3 regions of the Burkholderia crassaminum genome follow, and region 2 is predicted to be linked to each of the others. Evidence: riboswitches for the same ligand, from Rfam matches in the RefSeq annotation. Region 2 holds a riboswitch; each other region holds the start of a gene.

Region 1 (4,716 bases), 1.0 Mb from region 2:
CTGCGTGATGCGATGCCGATGCACGTGCGATCGGCGCGTGCATCGGCACACGCAGGGAAATGAAAAACGCCGGCCCGAGGGCCGGCGTTTTTCATTTCGGACTGCCGCGCGCCGCGCGTTACTTCATCTGCACGGAGCCGTTGACGGTGACCGACACGGTGGCCTTGCCGCCTTCGACCGCGATCGGTGCGCTCATCTTTGCGCTGTCCATCGGCGCCGCGGCCATCGCCATCATGCGCGGGTACGGCTGCACGTTGCGGCCGCCGCCGACGTTCACGTCGCGGATCGTGTAGCTGTTGTAACCGAATGCCTTCGCGGCTTCGTCCGCACGGGCGCGGAACGACTTGATTGCCTCGGTCGTCAGCTTCTGCTCGGCTGCGCGCTGCGCTTCGGGCGACAGCGAGAACTCGACGTTCGCGACCTGCATCAGGTTCGACAACTGGCCGGCCAGCTTCGACGCCGCGGCGAAATCGCGCGATTCGAGCGCGACCTCGGTGCGGCCGCGCCATGCGGAGATCTTGCCGTCGCGATCGGTGCTCGGATAGACGGAGAATGCGCCCGTGTGTGCCGTGACGCCCGATACGCCCTTCGCCTGCGACAGCGCTGCGTCGGCGCGCTGGTTCAATTGCGCGGTGAGGCTGCCCGGATCCTTGGCCTGCTGCTCGTAGAACAGCGTGATGTGGATGATGTCCTGCGGCACGTCGGCGCTGGCCTGTGACGACAGCGACAGCACGCCTGCCGGCTCCGGAAAGTGCGGGTTCGCGGTTTGCGCGTGCGCGGCGGGCGACGCGAGCGTCAGCGCGACGGGAACGGCGGCGGCAAGGGCGAGCGACAGCGCGAGTGCGGATTTCTTGGTCATTGTTGGACTCCTTGTGCGAGGGCGTGCACGCGGATCGCGCGTGCACGACGCGGGCGTACCGCGCGACGAAAAAACGACAGCCGGCTCGATCGAGCCGACAGCGGTTGCTTAGGCCGCGCGAAAGTGCCGCGAGTTCCGTGGCGGCGGCACGTACTGACCAGATTTGACCTTTGGCGTGCGCCTACTTCATCAGCTTTTCGGTGATGAACTTCCATTCGGCGCGCGTGACGGGCGTGATCGACAGCCGGTTGCCACGTGCGAGCACGCGCATGTCGGCGAGTTCGTCGTGTTCGCGCAGCGCGGCAAGCGGCACGAGCGGTGATTTTTTCACGTAGCGCACGTCGACGAGCAGCCAGCGCGGCGCTTCCTGGCTCGACTTCGAATCGTAATAGGGGCTTTTCGGATCGAACTGCGTGGGATCGGGGTAGGGCGTCGACGACACTTCGGCGAGGCCCGCGATGCCCGGCTCGGGGCAGCTCGAGTGATAGAACAGCACGCCGTCGCCGATCTTCATCGTGTCGCGCATGAAATTGCGCGCCTGATAATTGCGCACGCCCGTCCACGGCAGCGAGCGCTGCGGTGCGTTGGCGAGATCGTCGATGCTTGCTTCGTCCGGTTCGGACTTCATCAGCCAGTATTGCATGGATCGTGATCGACGCAGAAAGAGGCTGCTACAAAAGAAAACGGCATCGGGCTTCGCCCGATGCCGTTGGATAGGCCCCCGCCTTGGCCGCTAGGCCGGCATCCTGAACCTGAGGTTCAGAATTGGTCGCAGTTAGCAGCACTTCGGGTACATCAGACAGAGTGACGCGCGCGCCCGTGCTACAAATTTCCGCAACCGTGCACATGGCATTGGTTCAAGGAATATATGACCTTGGCGAACCAGGCAGGGAAGCTGACTGAACTGTGAATCGATGCGCCAATTTGACCACCGTTGATCGCCGAGATCAAGGGGAATCGACGTATCGATTAAAACGTTACTGCGTCTCGTGCTGTGCGAGCACCGCGCCGAGCTGTTCGTTCATCTGGTGCATTGTACGACGGATTTCCTCCGCCGGAAATGCTTCACCGTGCCGCACGCTCGTTTGCAGCCGCAGCAATTCGGAAGCGAGCGACAGCGCCGCCATCACGGCGATGCGATCGGTGCCGCGTACCGAGCTGTTCGAGCGGATTTTCGACATTTCGGCGTCGACACGCGCGACCGCTTCGAGCAGCGCCGCTTCGGTCTCGGCCGAACAGGCGAGCCGATAGGGCTGACCGAGAATCGAGACTTCGATCTGCTTGGTGCTCATGCATGTTCTCCGTGGCTGGCCGCGTCATCGCCATCCGTACGCGCCTGCCCATCCAGCAGGTCGAGCTGGTTGTCGGCTTGCTCCGCACTTTTCGAGCGCGGCAGCTTTTCGAGAATCGCGTTCAGCTTCACCTGGGCGTCGTCGATCTTTGCCGACAGTGTGTCGCGCTCGGCTGCGAGCGCATTGCGTTCGTCGCGCAGTTGCGCGAGTTCCGCGCGGACTGTGTCCGCGTCCGCGCGCAATTGCGCGACTTGCTCCTCGAGCGCGAGCCGTTCCGAGTGATAGCGCTTGTTCAGCGAAATCAGACGGCCAATATTTTGAGATAAGGTTTCGAGTTCGTTGAGCATTTGCTGCGTCCTCTAAAGACCCAGCATTTTAGCGCGGAATAACGCGCAAACCGACATCTGTAACGTTTCCAGTCGTAACACCCCTGCTTCTTGCCGCGAATCAGCGCGTCCCGTGCGTGCCCGGACGCTTCCTTGACGCTCGTGCGAGCGGCTCCTAAACTGGCGCCGCCTCGGTGCTCGCGCGTGGAACGCGCGGTTAAACGGGAAGCAGGGCGTGGGCTCCGCCAGGAAGCCGCCAACCTGCGCTGCCCCCGCAACGGTAAGCGGCCGCGTCGCATGACGCAGGCCGGCTCGGGCGCGTTTCGCATGCGGTTACCGCAGGCGGGCGCGGGCCACTGCGCGTTTTCGCGCGGGAAGGCGAGCCGGACCGCCGCCAGCCCGGATACCGGCCGAGGCGGGAAGCCCGCACGGGCTTCGTGACGCGCGGCCTGCGGGGAAGCAGGGTGCGCAATGCTTCACGGGATGGATCTTCGATGCCGACCCCAATCGTCGTCGGCGCCGATTTCTGCCATCTTGGTGACGTTTGCGAACGAGGCGAGCGCCGAAGGCCGCCGCGCACGTCGACCACCTGACCGACAAGGATCACGAGCTTGGGGATGCCTGCAACACGTCGCACTGTGCCGATGTCGCACCCGGCCGGCAGCAGTAGCGCGCCGATGCGCGCAGCGTCGTCCGTCGCGCGGAGGGCCGCATGAGCGCCGCGCGCGCCGCGGCGATCTGGGCCGCGCTGGCCGCCGTGGTCGCGTTGCTGTTCGTCGCGTCGCTGTCGATCGGCAGCGTGCCGATGTCGCCGTGGCAGGCGCTCGCGTCGCTCGTGCCGCATGGCGGCGACACATTGTTTTCCGATATCGTTCGCACGCTGCGTTTGCCGCGCGCACTCGCGGGCTTCGCGTGCGGCGCGCTGCTCGCGCTGGCCGGCGCACTGTTGCAGGTGTTGCTGCGCAACCCGCTTGCCGACCCGTACGTGCTCGGTGTGTCCGGCGGTGCGGCCGGTTTCGCGCTTGTCGCGATGATCGCGGGCGGCGCGTGGTGGCTCGTCGATGCGTCGGCGTTCGCGGGCTCGCTCGTGTCGGTCGCGCTCGTGCTCGGCCTCGCGCGCCGCGAGCTGTGGCGCGGCGAGTCGCGCGACGCGTCGCCGCGGCTGCTGCTCACGGGTGTCGTGATCGCGGCCGGGTGGGGCGCGCTCGTCACGCTGTTGCTGTCGCTCGCGCCCGATGCACGGCTGCGCGGGATCATCTTCTGGCTGACCGGCGACCTGAACGGCGTGACCGCGCCATGGTTCGCGTGGGGTGCGCTGCTGCTGGCCGCATGCATCGCACTGCCGGCCGCGCCGCAACTGAACGTGCTGCTGCGCGGCGATGCGACGGCGCTTGCGCTCGGCGTGCCCGTTGCGCGCCTGCGTGTGCGGATCTATCTCGTCGCGTCGCTGGCCGCCGCGGCCGCGGTGACGACGGCCGGCACGATCGGCTTCGTCGGCCTCGTCGTGCCCCATGCGCTGCGGCTTGCCTTCGGCAACGACCAGCGGATGCTGCTGCCGGCCGCGATGCTCGCGGGCGGCGGCGGCGTGATGGCGGCTGACCTGCTCGCACGCACCGCGATCGCGCCCGCGCAGTTGCCGGTCGGCGTGATGACTGCGTTGATCGGCGTGCCGGTGTTCCTGTGGATGTTGCTCAGGAGGCCGATGCGATGACCCATGCCGCATTGCACGCCACCGGCGGCGAGATGCGCTACGCGGCCGTCGACCTGACGCTGAAGGCCGGCGCGCGCACGCTGCTCGACGGCTTCACGCAGGCGTTCCGCCCGGGCGAGATCTGGTGCATCGCGGGGCCGAACGGTGCGGGCAAGACGACGCTGCTCGCGACGCTCGCGGGGTTGCAGACGCCGGCCGGCGGACGAGTCGAGATCGATGGCCGGCCGCTCGCCGCGTGGCAGCCGGCGCCGCTCGCGCAGCGCCGCGCGCTGATGCCGCAGCAACTGCACGACGCATTCAGCGCGACCGTGTTCGACACGGTGCTGCTCAACCGCTTTCCGTATCTCGGCGGCTGGGGCTGGGAGCGAGACGGCGACCGCGCGGCCGCGCGCGACGCGCTGGCGACCTTCGACCTGGCTGCGCTTGCGTCGCGCGACGTGCTGTCGTTGTCGGGCGGCGAGCGGCAGCGAGTCGCGCTGGCCGCGACGCTGTGCCAGGACGCGCCGTTGATGCTGCTCGACGAACCGC
Region 2 (4,716 bases):
CAGCGGACGGAACAGGCGCGCGAGCACGCCGCGCTGGTTCAGCAGCAGGTCGAGATCGGCGTCGACGATCGGCTCGCCGCGCCGCGCGGCGCGAAACGTCCGGTAGACGGAAACCAGGATCAGCAGGTTCGCGATCGCGAGCACCAGCAGGAAGAACGCCGACACGCTCGTGCTGATCACGCCGCCCCACGCTTTCAGGCTCTCGAAGCGCGCGAGCGACGCGGCCGTGAGCGTCACCACGACCGACATCACGATCACGACCGTCGAATGGCCGAGCGAGAAGAACAGGCCCGCGCCGAGCGGGCTGCGCCCCTCCTGCATCAGCTTGCGCGTGACGTTGTCGATGGCCGCGATGTGGTCGGCGTCGACCGCATGACGCAGCCCGAACACGTACGCGAGCAGTGCGGTGCCGAGCAGCACGGGCTGGCCGTGGAAGGCGGCGAACGCCCAGATCCACGCGCCTGCGTTGAAGGCGATCAGTAGCGCATAGATCGCGACGATCTTGCCGCGCAGCCCGGACGGACTGTCGTTGAACAGGCGGAACAGCGAATCGAGCATGACGCTCCTTTGCGAACGGTCGACATGAAGCATGCCAACACGGCCGTCGCTGCGCGGCCCCGCGCGGTCCGGCCCTTCGTCGCACCGGGTCATGCGCATTCGCGCAGGCGGCCGGACGACGGGGATCGGGAAACGCTCGGGTGTCGGGCACGCTGCGGCCGTGGACGATGCGCCGCTTCCCCGCGGCGCTGAACCCCAACGTTTAGGCCGGTATCCGGGCTGACGAACACGCCGCTTCGCCTTCCCGGATACGCAGGGCATCCAGTGGCGGTCGTCCGCATGCAGGCGGCATGCGGCGAAGCGGCGTTGCATCGCGGCGGGCACGATGCGTTCGCTTACCGTTGCGGGGGCAGCACAGGTTGGCTCGACTGCGACGCAGGCAGGCTCCCTGTTTCCCGTTTAACTGCGCACGCCGGAGGGCACGCGCGAGCACCAAAACGCGTGCGAGTGTAGGCGCCGGGGGCGGGAGCGTCAAGGCGGCGCGACCCGCCGAACGGCGTCTTGCATGGCCGCCGCGCCACGCCGGAGGCCGCTTCCGGCATCGGCGAAGCGGGTTCGCGCGGGCGGATCGCTGTGCTATCGTAGCGCCGCGTTCGGTGCTCGCATGCGCATTCCGCGCATGCAGTTAAACGGGAAACAGGAGGCGGATTACCGCCCGGCCTGTGCTGTCCCCGCAACGGTACGCCGCCCGCGCGACGCGCTTCCCCGCGCACGCGCCCATGCCGCCCACGATGCCACTGCCCTTCTAACCGGGCGGGAAGGCTGCGGCCTGGCCGGCGGCCAGCCCGGATACCGGCCGACGCAAGGGGCGAGCCCGATGCTCGCCGAACGCCCGATCCGCGGGGGACGGATGAGGTGCGCATTCCGCCCGCGTCCGCGCGGGCTTCGTTCGATCCGTCATGCGTGACCTGTCTGCTGGCCGCCGCCGTGCCGCCCGCCTGCCCTATTCCCCTGTTTCGACACGGTGCGCGCCGTGCCGCGCCCGATGAGCCGGGCCTGGCTCATCGGCGCCGGCCCCGGCGACGCCGACCTGCTGACGCTCAAGGCCGTCCACGCGATCGGCGCGGCCGACGTGCTGCTCGTCGACGATCTCGTGAACCCCGACGTGCTGCGCCATGCGCGTGCCGACGCGCACATCGAGCACGTCGGCAAGCGCGGCGGTCATGCATCGACGCCGCAGGATGCGATCGTCGCGGCGATGCTCGCGCATCTGCGCGCGGGCCGCAGCGTCGCGCGGCTCAAGGGCGGCGATCCGTTCGTGTTCGGCCGCGGCGGCGAAGAGCTGGCCGCGCTCGGCGCGGCGGGATTTCAAGTCGAGGTCGTGAGCGGCGTCACGGCCGGCATCGCCGCGCCGGCCGCGCTCGGCATCCCGGTCACGCAGCGCGGCGATGCGCAGGGCGTGATCTTCGTCACGGGCCACGGCGCGGGCGCCGACGAACCCGACTGGCGTGCGCTCGCCGCCACGCACATGACGATCGTCATCTATATGGGGATCCGCCGGCTCGACGCAATTGCAGCCGCGCTGCGCGAAGGCGGCCTGCCTGGCGACACGCCGTGCGCGGCGATCGAGAATGCGACGCGCCCCGGACAACGGCACGTGCTCGCGACGCTCGACACGCTCGTCGAACACGTCGGCGCGACCGGCATCGGTTCGCCGGCCATCTTCGTCATTGGCCGCGTCGCCGCGTTCGCCAACGATCCCGCGGTACGTGCCGCACTCGGCAGCGGCGCATGATGCGCGTCGCGCTCGGTGTCGGTTTCCGCGCGGGCGTGACGGCCGCGCAGCTCGATGCCGCGATCCGCGCGGCGCTGAGGCTGTACCCGGCTGCCGAACCGGCGCTCGTCGCCACGCTCGCCGACAAGGCGCGTGCCCGCGCGCTGCGCACGCTGTGCGCGAGACGCGGCTGGCCGCTCGTCGCGTTCGACGCGGCACAACTCGCGAGCCGCCCCGAACTGGCCGCGAGCGGTCCGTCGGGTGCCGCGCTCGCCCGCTTCGGCGTCGCGGGCGTGGCCGAGCCGTGCGCGCAGCTCGCGGCGCCGCACGGCCGGCTGCTGGGCCCCAAATCCATCCGGGACGGTGTGACGGTCGCACTTGCCGGCCCGCTCTGAACCCTTTGTTTCGCTTTCTTTCGACAGGATCAATCCGATGAAAACCGACACCGAATCCCATCAACGGATGACCGAACGCCGCCGCGCGGGCCACGAGAAGAAGCAGGCCGCCGCCACCAACGAAAAGGGCCTGCTGATCGTCAACACCGGCAACGGCAAGGGCAAGAGCACCGCCGCGTTCGGCATGGCCGTGCGCGTGCTCGGCCACGGCATGCGGCTCGGTGTCGTGCAGTTCATCAAGGGCGCGCTGCACACGTCCGAGCGCGACTTCCTCGGCGCGGTTGCCGAATGCGATTTCGTGACGATGGGCGACGGCTATACGTGGAACACGCAGAACCGCGACGCCGACATCGCGACCGCGCGCAAGGGTTGGGACGAGGCGCGCCGGATGATCGAAAGTGGCGACTACCGGATGGTGATCCTCGACGAGCTGAACACCGTGCTGAAGTACGAATACCTGCCGCTCGACGAAGTGCTCGCGACGCTTGTCGCGCGTCCCGATTCGGTCCACGTCGTCGTGACCGGGCGGCATGCGCCCGATGCGCTGATCGATGCGGCCGACCTCGTCACCGAAATGCGGCTCGTCAAGCATCCGTACAAGGAGCAAGGCGTGAAGGCGCAGCGCGGCGTGGAGTTCTGAGCATGCCCGCCTGCCCCGCGCTGTTCGTCAGTGCGCCCGCGTCGGGCCAGGGCAAGACGTCGGTGACGGCCGGCCTCGCGCGGCTGCACCGCCGGCTCGGCCGCCGTGTGCGCGTGTTCAAGACCGGGCCCGACTTTCTCGATCCGATGCTGCTCGAACGCGCGAGCGGCGCCCCCGTGCATGCGCTCGACCTCGGGATGGTCGGCGAGGCCGGCTGCCGCGCGCTGCTTGCCGATGCCGCGCGCGAGGCCGACCTGATCCTGATCGAAGGCGTGATGGGGCTGTTCGACGGCACGCCGAGCAGTGCCGATCTCGCGGCTGCGTTCGGCGTGCCGGTCGTCGCGGTGATTTCCGCGAAGGCGATGGCGCAGACGTTCGCGGCGATCGCGTTCGGGCTCGCCCGGTTCCGGCCGGGGTTGCCGTTTCACGGCGTGCTGGCCAATCGCGTCGGCTCGGCCCGGCACGCGGAGCTGCTGCAACAGGCGCTGCCCGACGACCTGCGCTGGCTCGGGCATGTGCCGGCCGATGCGGGCATCGCGCTGCCGGAGCGGCATCTCGGCCTGCACCAGCCGGCCGATATCGACGATCTCGACGCCCGGCTCGATCGCGCGGCCGACGTGCTCGCGCAGACGGCGCTCGCTGAATTGCCACCCGCCGTCGCGTTCGCGGAACCGGACGCCGCGGCGCCGCTGCCGCGTGCGCTCGCCGGCAAGCGGATCGCGGTGGCGCGCGACGCGGCGTTCTCGTTCATCTATCCGGCGAATCTCGCGCTGCTCGACGCGCTCGGTGCGCAGTCGAGGTTCTTCTCGCCGCTCGCCGACGAACCGGTACCGGACGATTGCGACGCGCTGTTCCTGCCGGGCGGCTATCCGGAACTGCATGCGGCGACGCTCGCGGCGAATGCGGCAACCGCACGGACGATTCGCGCGCATGCGGCGGCCGGCCGGCCGATCGTCGCGGAATGCGGGGGGATGGTGTATCTGAGTGAATCGCTGACCGACGTGGACGGCGCGTCGACGCCGATGCTGGGGTTGCTGCCGGGCCACGCGACGATGCAGCGCCGGTTCGCGGCGCTCGGCATGCAGCAGCTCGAAACGCGGCACGGCTCGATGCGGGGCCATACGTTCCACTACTCGCGGCTCGCGACGCCGCTCGATCCAGTCGCGCATGCGGCGCGCCCCGACGGCGCGGCCGGCAGCGGCGAGGCCGTCTATCGCCACGGCGCAATCGTCGCGACCTACATGCACATGTACTGGCCGTCGAATCCGGATGCGGTCGTGGCGTTGTTCAGCGGCGAAGCGTTCTAGGTTGATCGATGCAGCGATGATGAGCCGACCGGCAATGATCGCACCGCTCGACGGGCGCAGCTACAGGTGCCGTTCGATATCCATCCGCTGATGGAAGATTCG
Region 3 (4,716 bases), on a different replicon from region 2:
CGAACGCGGGCTGACCCGACTTCTCGATCAGGCGGATTGCTTCGGACACCAGATACATCGTATTGCGCACGTTGTCGATGTCGTGTTGCGGCACGGCCGCCATCGAGCCCGACGCGCCAACCGCGGTCGCGAGCGACGTGGACAACTGCTGAACGGCGGGGATCACGGCCGGCGTCAGTTCGCGATGCTGCACGTAAAGCTCGACGTCGGCGCGCGGGTTCGCAGACGGTGCGACGCCGTTCGTGTACTTCCCGAACGTCGTGGCTGCCTGGTTTGCGACCGCAACGAAGGTCTGCGTCTCGGCCGGCGTGACGGCCTTGTTCAGTGCATAGGCAGTCGGCACCGTACCGATCAGGATCAGCATGATGAGGCCCATCCCTTTCTGCCCGTCGTTCGAACCGTGCGCGAACGACACGCCCGTGCAGGTCAGGATCAGCAGGCAGCGAATCCAGAACGGCGGCGGCTGATCCTTCGGCGGTTCCTTGTACAACTCCGGAACCCGCACGAGGGCTTTCAGCACGAGCAGCAGCAGCGCGGCGCACAGGAAGCCGACGATCGGCGAGAACAGCAGCGACTTGCCGACGCCGAGCGCCTGGCCCCAGTCGACGCCGCTCGTGCCGGACGGCCCGTGCATCAACTGGTTCATCAGCCCGACGCCGATGATCGACCCGATCAGCGTATGCGAGCTCGACGACGGCAACCCGAAATACCAGGTCGCGAGGTTCCACACGATCGCGGCGATCAGCAGCGCGAACACCATCGCGAAGCCCGCGCCGCTGCCGACCTGCAGGATCAGCTCGACCGGCAGCAACTGCAGGATGCCGAACGCGACGGCGCCGCTCGAGACCATCACGCCGAGGAAGTTCCACATGCCGGACCAGATCACCGCGACGTTCGGCGTCAGCGAGTGCGTATAGATCACGGTGGCCACTGCGTTCGCGGTGTCGTGGAAACCGTTGACGAATTCGAAGCCGAGCGCGATCAGCAACGCGGCGCCGAGCATCAGGTACGGGAACAGCGATCCTTCGCGCACTGGCGACAGATCGTCGATCAGGTGCGTGGCGATATAGATCGCGCCGATCGCGAGCACCAGCAGGAAGACGGCATAGCCGAGCTGTCTGGTGCGCTCGACGGAACCCGGCGAGTTCGGGGCAGACGAAGCAGGTTGATTCATGACGGTATCTCGTAAGGGAACCGCGACTGATCCTAGCTTCGGCTAGCAGTCAGTTTGATGACAGCAGGGATGGCGAACGGTATGTCTTACGGCGACGTAAGGTGGTCGTCGCCATGCGATTGCGATACGACGCGGCACGTCGGCTTGCGTCGTGCGCGATATCGCGAACGCAACACGGCAGGAGGCTAGGTGGCAGTGTCGCGCCGATCGTCGTCGGCGATCAACTTCCATCCGTGCGGCGACGCAGCGAAGGTCGTGCACGACAGCGGCGCAACGTCGATGCGGGTTGCCGCGTCGGGATCCAGCTGCAGCGCATGCGCGACGGCCGCGCGAACGATCGGCGCATGCGTGACGGCGACGATGTCGCGGCCGTGTTGCAGCGCGTTCATCCATGCGCCGACGCGGCGCATGGCTGCGTCGAACGATTCGCCTCCGTGCGGCGACGCGGACGGATCGCCGATCCACGCGCTCAATTCGTCAGGCAGGTCGCGCGCGAGGTCGTGCAGCCGCTTGCCGCGCCAGTTCCGGTAGTCGACGTCGCGCAGTGCGTCGTCGATGTCGGCGCGTAGTCCGAATGCATCGGCGGTCTGCACCGCACAGCGGGCCGGGCTGCACAGCACGAGCGAGCCGGCGACGTCCGTCCAGCGGTTGCGCAGTGCCGCGGCTTCGGCGAGCCCGTGCGCGTCGAGCGGATCGTCGTCGGGAAACGTGCCGGTGCGCATCGCCCGGGTCGATGCGTGTGCGATCAGGCGCAGCGAGGCATGCATGTTCATGTCGGTTTTCGGGGGCTCCGGGGCGGGACGCGATCGCCACCGTGCGATTACTTCAATACGCGAACGTTCGCGCGTACAATTCGCCCGATACGAAACGCGGAAGCCGGTGCAATTCCGGCGCGGTCGCGCCACTGTAACCGGGGAATCCATGATCCCGGAAGCCAGACCTGCCTTCGTACCCATTCAACATTTGCCGGGGCGCGATTCCCCTGAGGTGCATCCATGAGCGAAGCAGTGCTGAAGCCGGCGGTCGTGCCGGCGCCCATCCCCGTCCGTGAACTGTTGCCGTGGGCCGTGTTCGTCGGCCTGATCCTGTTGCTCGCCCTTTATTTCGTGGGTGCGGAACAAGGTGCGACGTCACTCGTGCCGGGCATGTACGTCCACGAATTCGTCCACGACGGCCGCCATCTGCTCGGCTTCCCCTGCCACTGACGCGGAGTTCATGATGGTCGGAAAGCTGCTCATGCGCGGGATGCTCGCAGGCATCGCCGCAGGCCTCCTCACGTTCGGTTTCGCGAGAGTCGTCGGCGAACCGCAAGTCGATCAGGCAATCTCCTTCGAAGAAAAAGCCGACGCCGCCAAGGGCGACGCACCGGAGCCCGAGCTGGTCAGCCGCCACACGCAGGCCGGCCTCGGTCTGCTGACGGGCGTCGTGACCTACGGCGCGGCATTCGGCGGGCTGTTCTCGCTGGTCTTCGCGTATGCCTACGGGCGAGGCAGCCGCCTCCGGGCACGGCCGCTGGCCGCCTGGCTCGCACTGGCGTCATTCGTCGCGCTCGTGATCGTGCCGAACCTCAAGTACCCGGCCAATCCGCCGTCGGTCGGCGATCCCGACACGATCGGCTATCGCACTGGCCTGTTCTTCCTGATGATCGCGATCTCGGTCGCGACGATGGTGTTCTCGGTCAGCGTGCGCCGCCATTTGCTGGCGAAGCTCGGCCAGTGGAACGCGTCGATCGTCGCCGGGCTCGTGTTTGTCGCGATCATCGCGGCCGTGCAGATCGGGCTGCCGTCGATCAGCGAGTTACCGGCCGATTTCCCGGCGGCCTTGCTGTGGAAGTTCCGCGTTGCGGCGATCGGCATGCAGGTGATCATGTGGACGACGATCGGCCTGCTGTTCGGCGCATGGGTCGAGCGCGGCGAACGCACCGGCCTGCGCGCCGCCTGACGCGCATTGCAACGGGGCGCGCCTAGCGCAGCATGCGCGGCGCGCTCCCGGTCGATTCGCGCGCCAGCGCGACGAACGCGGCCAGATAGTCGATCGACGCATCCGCCTCGCGGATGCCGAGGAAGATCTGCTTCGCGATTCCCTTCTTGCCGAGCTTGACCGGCACGACCGGCATCCGGTCGGCGTATTCGTCGGCCAGCCATCTCGGCAGCGCGGCCACGCCGCGCTCGCTCGCCACCATCTGCAGCATGATGTCGGTCGTCTCGATCGACTTGTGCCGCCTCGGTACGATGCCGGCCGGCGTCAGGAACTGGTTGTAGATGTCGAGCCGGTCGGTCTCGACCGGGTAGGTGATCAGGATCTCGTCGGTCAATTGCTCGGGTGTCACGTAGTCGGCGTTCGCGAACCGGTGTGAGTCGGCGACCACCAGCACCTGCTCGTAGTCGAACACAGGGTCGAAGCGCAGGCCCGGCTTGTTCAGCGGATCGGGCGTCACGAGCACGTCGATGCCATAGCCGAACAGAGCGCCGATGCCGCCGAACTGGAAGCGCTGCTTCACGTCCACGTCGACGTCGGGCCAGCGCGACAGGTACGGCGACACGACCTTCAGCAGCCACTGGTAGCACGGGTGGCACTCCATCCCGATGCGCAGCGTGCCGCGCTCGCCCTTCGCGTACTGCTTCATCCGCTCCTCTGCGAGCTCGAACTGCGGCAGCAGCCGGTTCGCCAGCTTCAGCAGATACTGCCCGCCCTGGGTAAGCCGCAGGCCGCGACCTTCCCGATCCCAGATCGGCGTGCCGAGCTGCTGCTCGATTTTCCGGACGGTATGGCTGAGTGCCGATTGCGTGAGGTGCAGCGTATTGGCGGCCGCGGTCAGCGAGCCCTGACGCTCGACCTCACGAATGACGACGAGATGGAATCGTTCCAGCATGGATATCGCTCGCGTAACAGATGCATGAGCAACTTTAATGGATGAATGAAATAATGCCATTTTATTTCATGGTTTGAAATCCCTATGATGGCTGCCGGATCTTCACTTCTTCTGGACGGCAGCTCATGGTCACGACACACAACCTCGGTTTCCCGCGCATCGGTGCGAAGCGCGAACTCAAGTTCGGTCTCGAACGCTACTGGAAGGGCGAATCGTCGCGCGACGAGCTGAAGGCGCTCGGCGCCGAGTTGCGGCAGCGTCACTGGAACGACCAGCGCGACCTGGGCCTGGCCCCGATCGGTGACTTCGCGTTCTACGATCAGGTGCTCGACATGAGCTTCACGCTCGGTAACCTGCCGAAGCGCGTGCAGGATTTCCATGGCGATGCGCTCGACAACTATTTCCGCGTCGCGCGCGGCCGTTCGGCACAGTCGGCGGAAGAACATGCGGCGTGCTGCGGCGGCGTCGCGGCCGGCGAAATGACGAAGTGGTTCGATACGAACTACCACTACATCGTCCCGGAATTCCACGCGGACACGAATTTCTCGCTCGACCCGTCGCGCCTGTTGCAGCAACTGGCTGAAGCGAAGGCGCAGGGCGTGAACGCGAAGCCGGTGATCATCGGCCCCGTCACGTACCTGTGGCTCGGCAAAGCGAAGGACGATTCCGA

What was found. A riboswitch is a leader RNA that binds a small molecule or an ion and turns the genes downstream of it on or off. The one in region 2 is predicted to bind cobalamin.
Region 1: it holds a riboswitch for cobalamin, as region 2 does, so the genes downstream of both, ACPTTF_RS13295 (FecCD family ABC transporter permease) here and cobA (uroporphyrinogen-III C-methyltransferase) in region 2, are expected to answer to the same signal.
Region 3: it holds a riboswitch for cobalamin, as region 2 does, so the genes downstream of both, ACPTTF_RS18920 (CbtB domain-containing protein) here and cobA (uroporphyrinogen-III C-methyltransferase) in region 2, are expected to answer to the same signal.

The regions. Positions count from the first base shown of each region.
Region 1 covers NZ_OZ183799.1:2,877,521-2,882,236, reverse strand. The annotation lists gene lgt (prolipoprotein diacylglyceryl transferase) at 1-8, shown strand, start outside; gene ACPTTF_RS13320 (SIMPL domain-containing protein) at 119-859, opposite strand; gene ACPTTF_RS13315 (EVE domain-containing protein) at 1,041-1,502, opposite strand; RNA gene ssrS (6S RNA) at 1,574-1,755, opposite strand; gene ACPTTF_RS13305 (cell division protein ZapA) at 1,837-2,151, opposite strand; gene ACPTTF_RS13300 (ATPase) at 2,148-2,498, opposite strand; cobalamin riboswitch at 2,653-2,906, shown strand; gene ACPTTF_RS13295 (FecCD family ABC transporter permease) at 3,190-4,188, shown strand; gene ACPTTF_RS13290 (ABC transporter ATP-binding protein) at 4,185-4,716, shown strand, end outside.
Region 2 covers NZ_OZ183799.1:1,875,862-1,880,577, reverse strand. The annotation lists gene ACPTTF_RS08615 (HoxN/HupN/NixA family nickel/cobalt transporter) at 1-558, opposite strand, end outside; cobalamin riboswitch at 747-1,010, opposite strand; cobalamin riboswitch at 1,135-1,373, shown strand; gene cobA (uroporphyrinogen-III C-methyltransferase) at 1,544-2,293, shown strand; gene ACPTTF_RS08605 (cobalamin biosynthesis protein) at 2,290-2,667, shown strand; gene cobO (cob(I)yrinic acid a,c-diamide adenosyltransferase) at 2,705-3,307, shown strand; gene ACPTTF_RS08595 (cobyrinate a,c-diamide synthase) at 3,310-4,614, shown strand.
Region 3 covers NZ_OZ183800.1:387,152-391,867, forward strand. The annotation lists gene ACPTTF_RS18910 (inorganic phosphate transporter) at 1-1,174, opposite strand, end outside; gene ACPTTF_RS18915 (histidine phosphatase family protein) at 1,360-1,947, opposite strand; cobalamin riboswitch at 1,998-2,136, shown strand; gene ACPTTF_RS18920 (CbtB domain-containing protein) at 2,170-2,379, shown strand; gene ACPTTF_RS18925 (CbtA family protein) at 2,393-3,115, shown strand; gene ACPTTF_RS18930 (LysR family transcriptional regulator) at 3,138-4,046, opposite strand; gene metE (5-methyltetrahydropteroyltriglutamate--homocysteine S-methyltransferase) at 4,172-4,716, shown strand, end outside.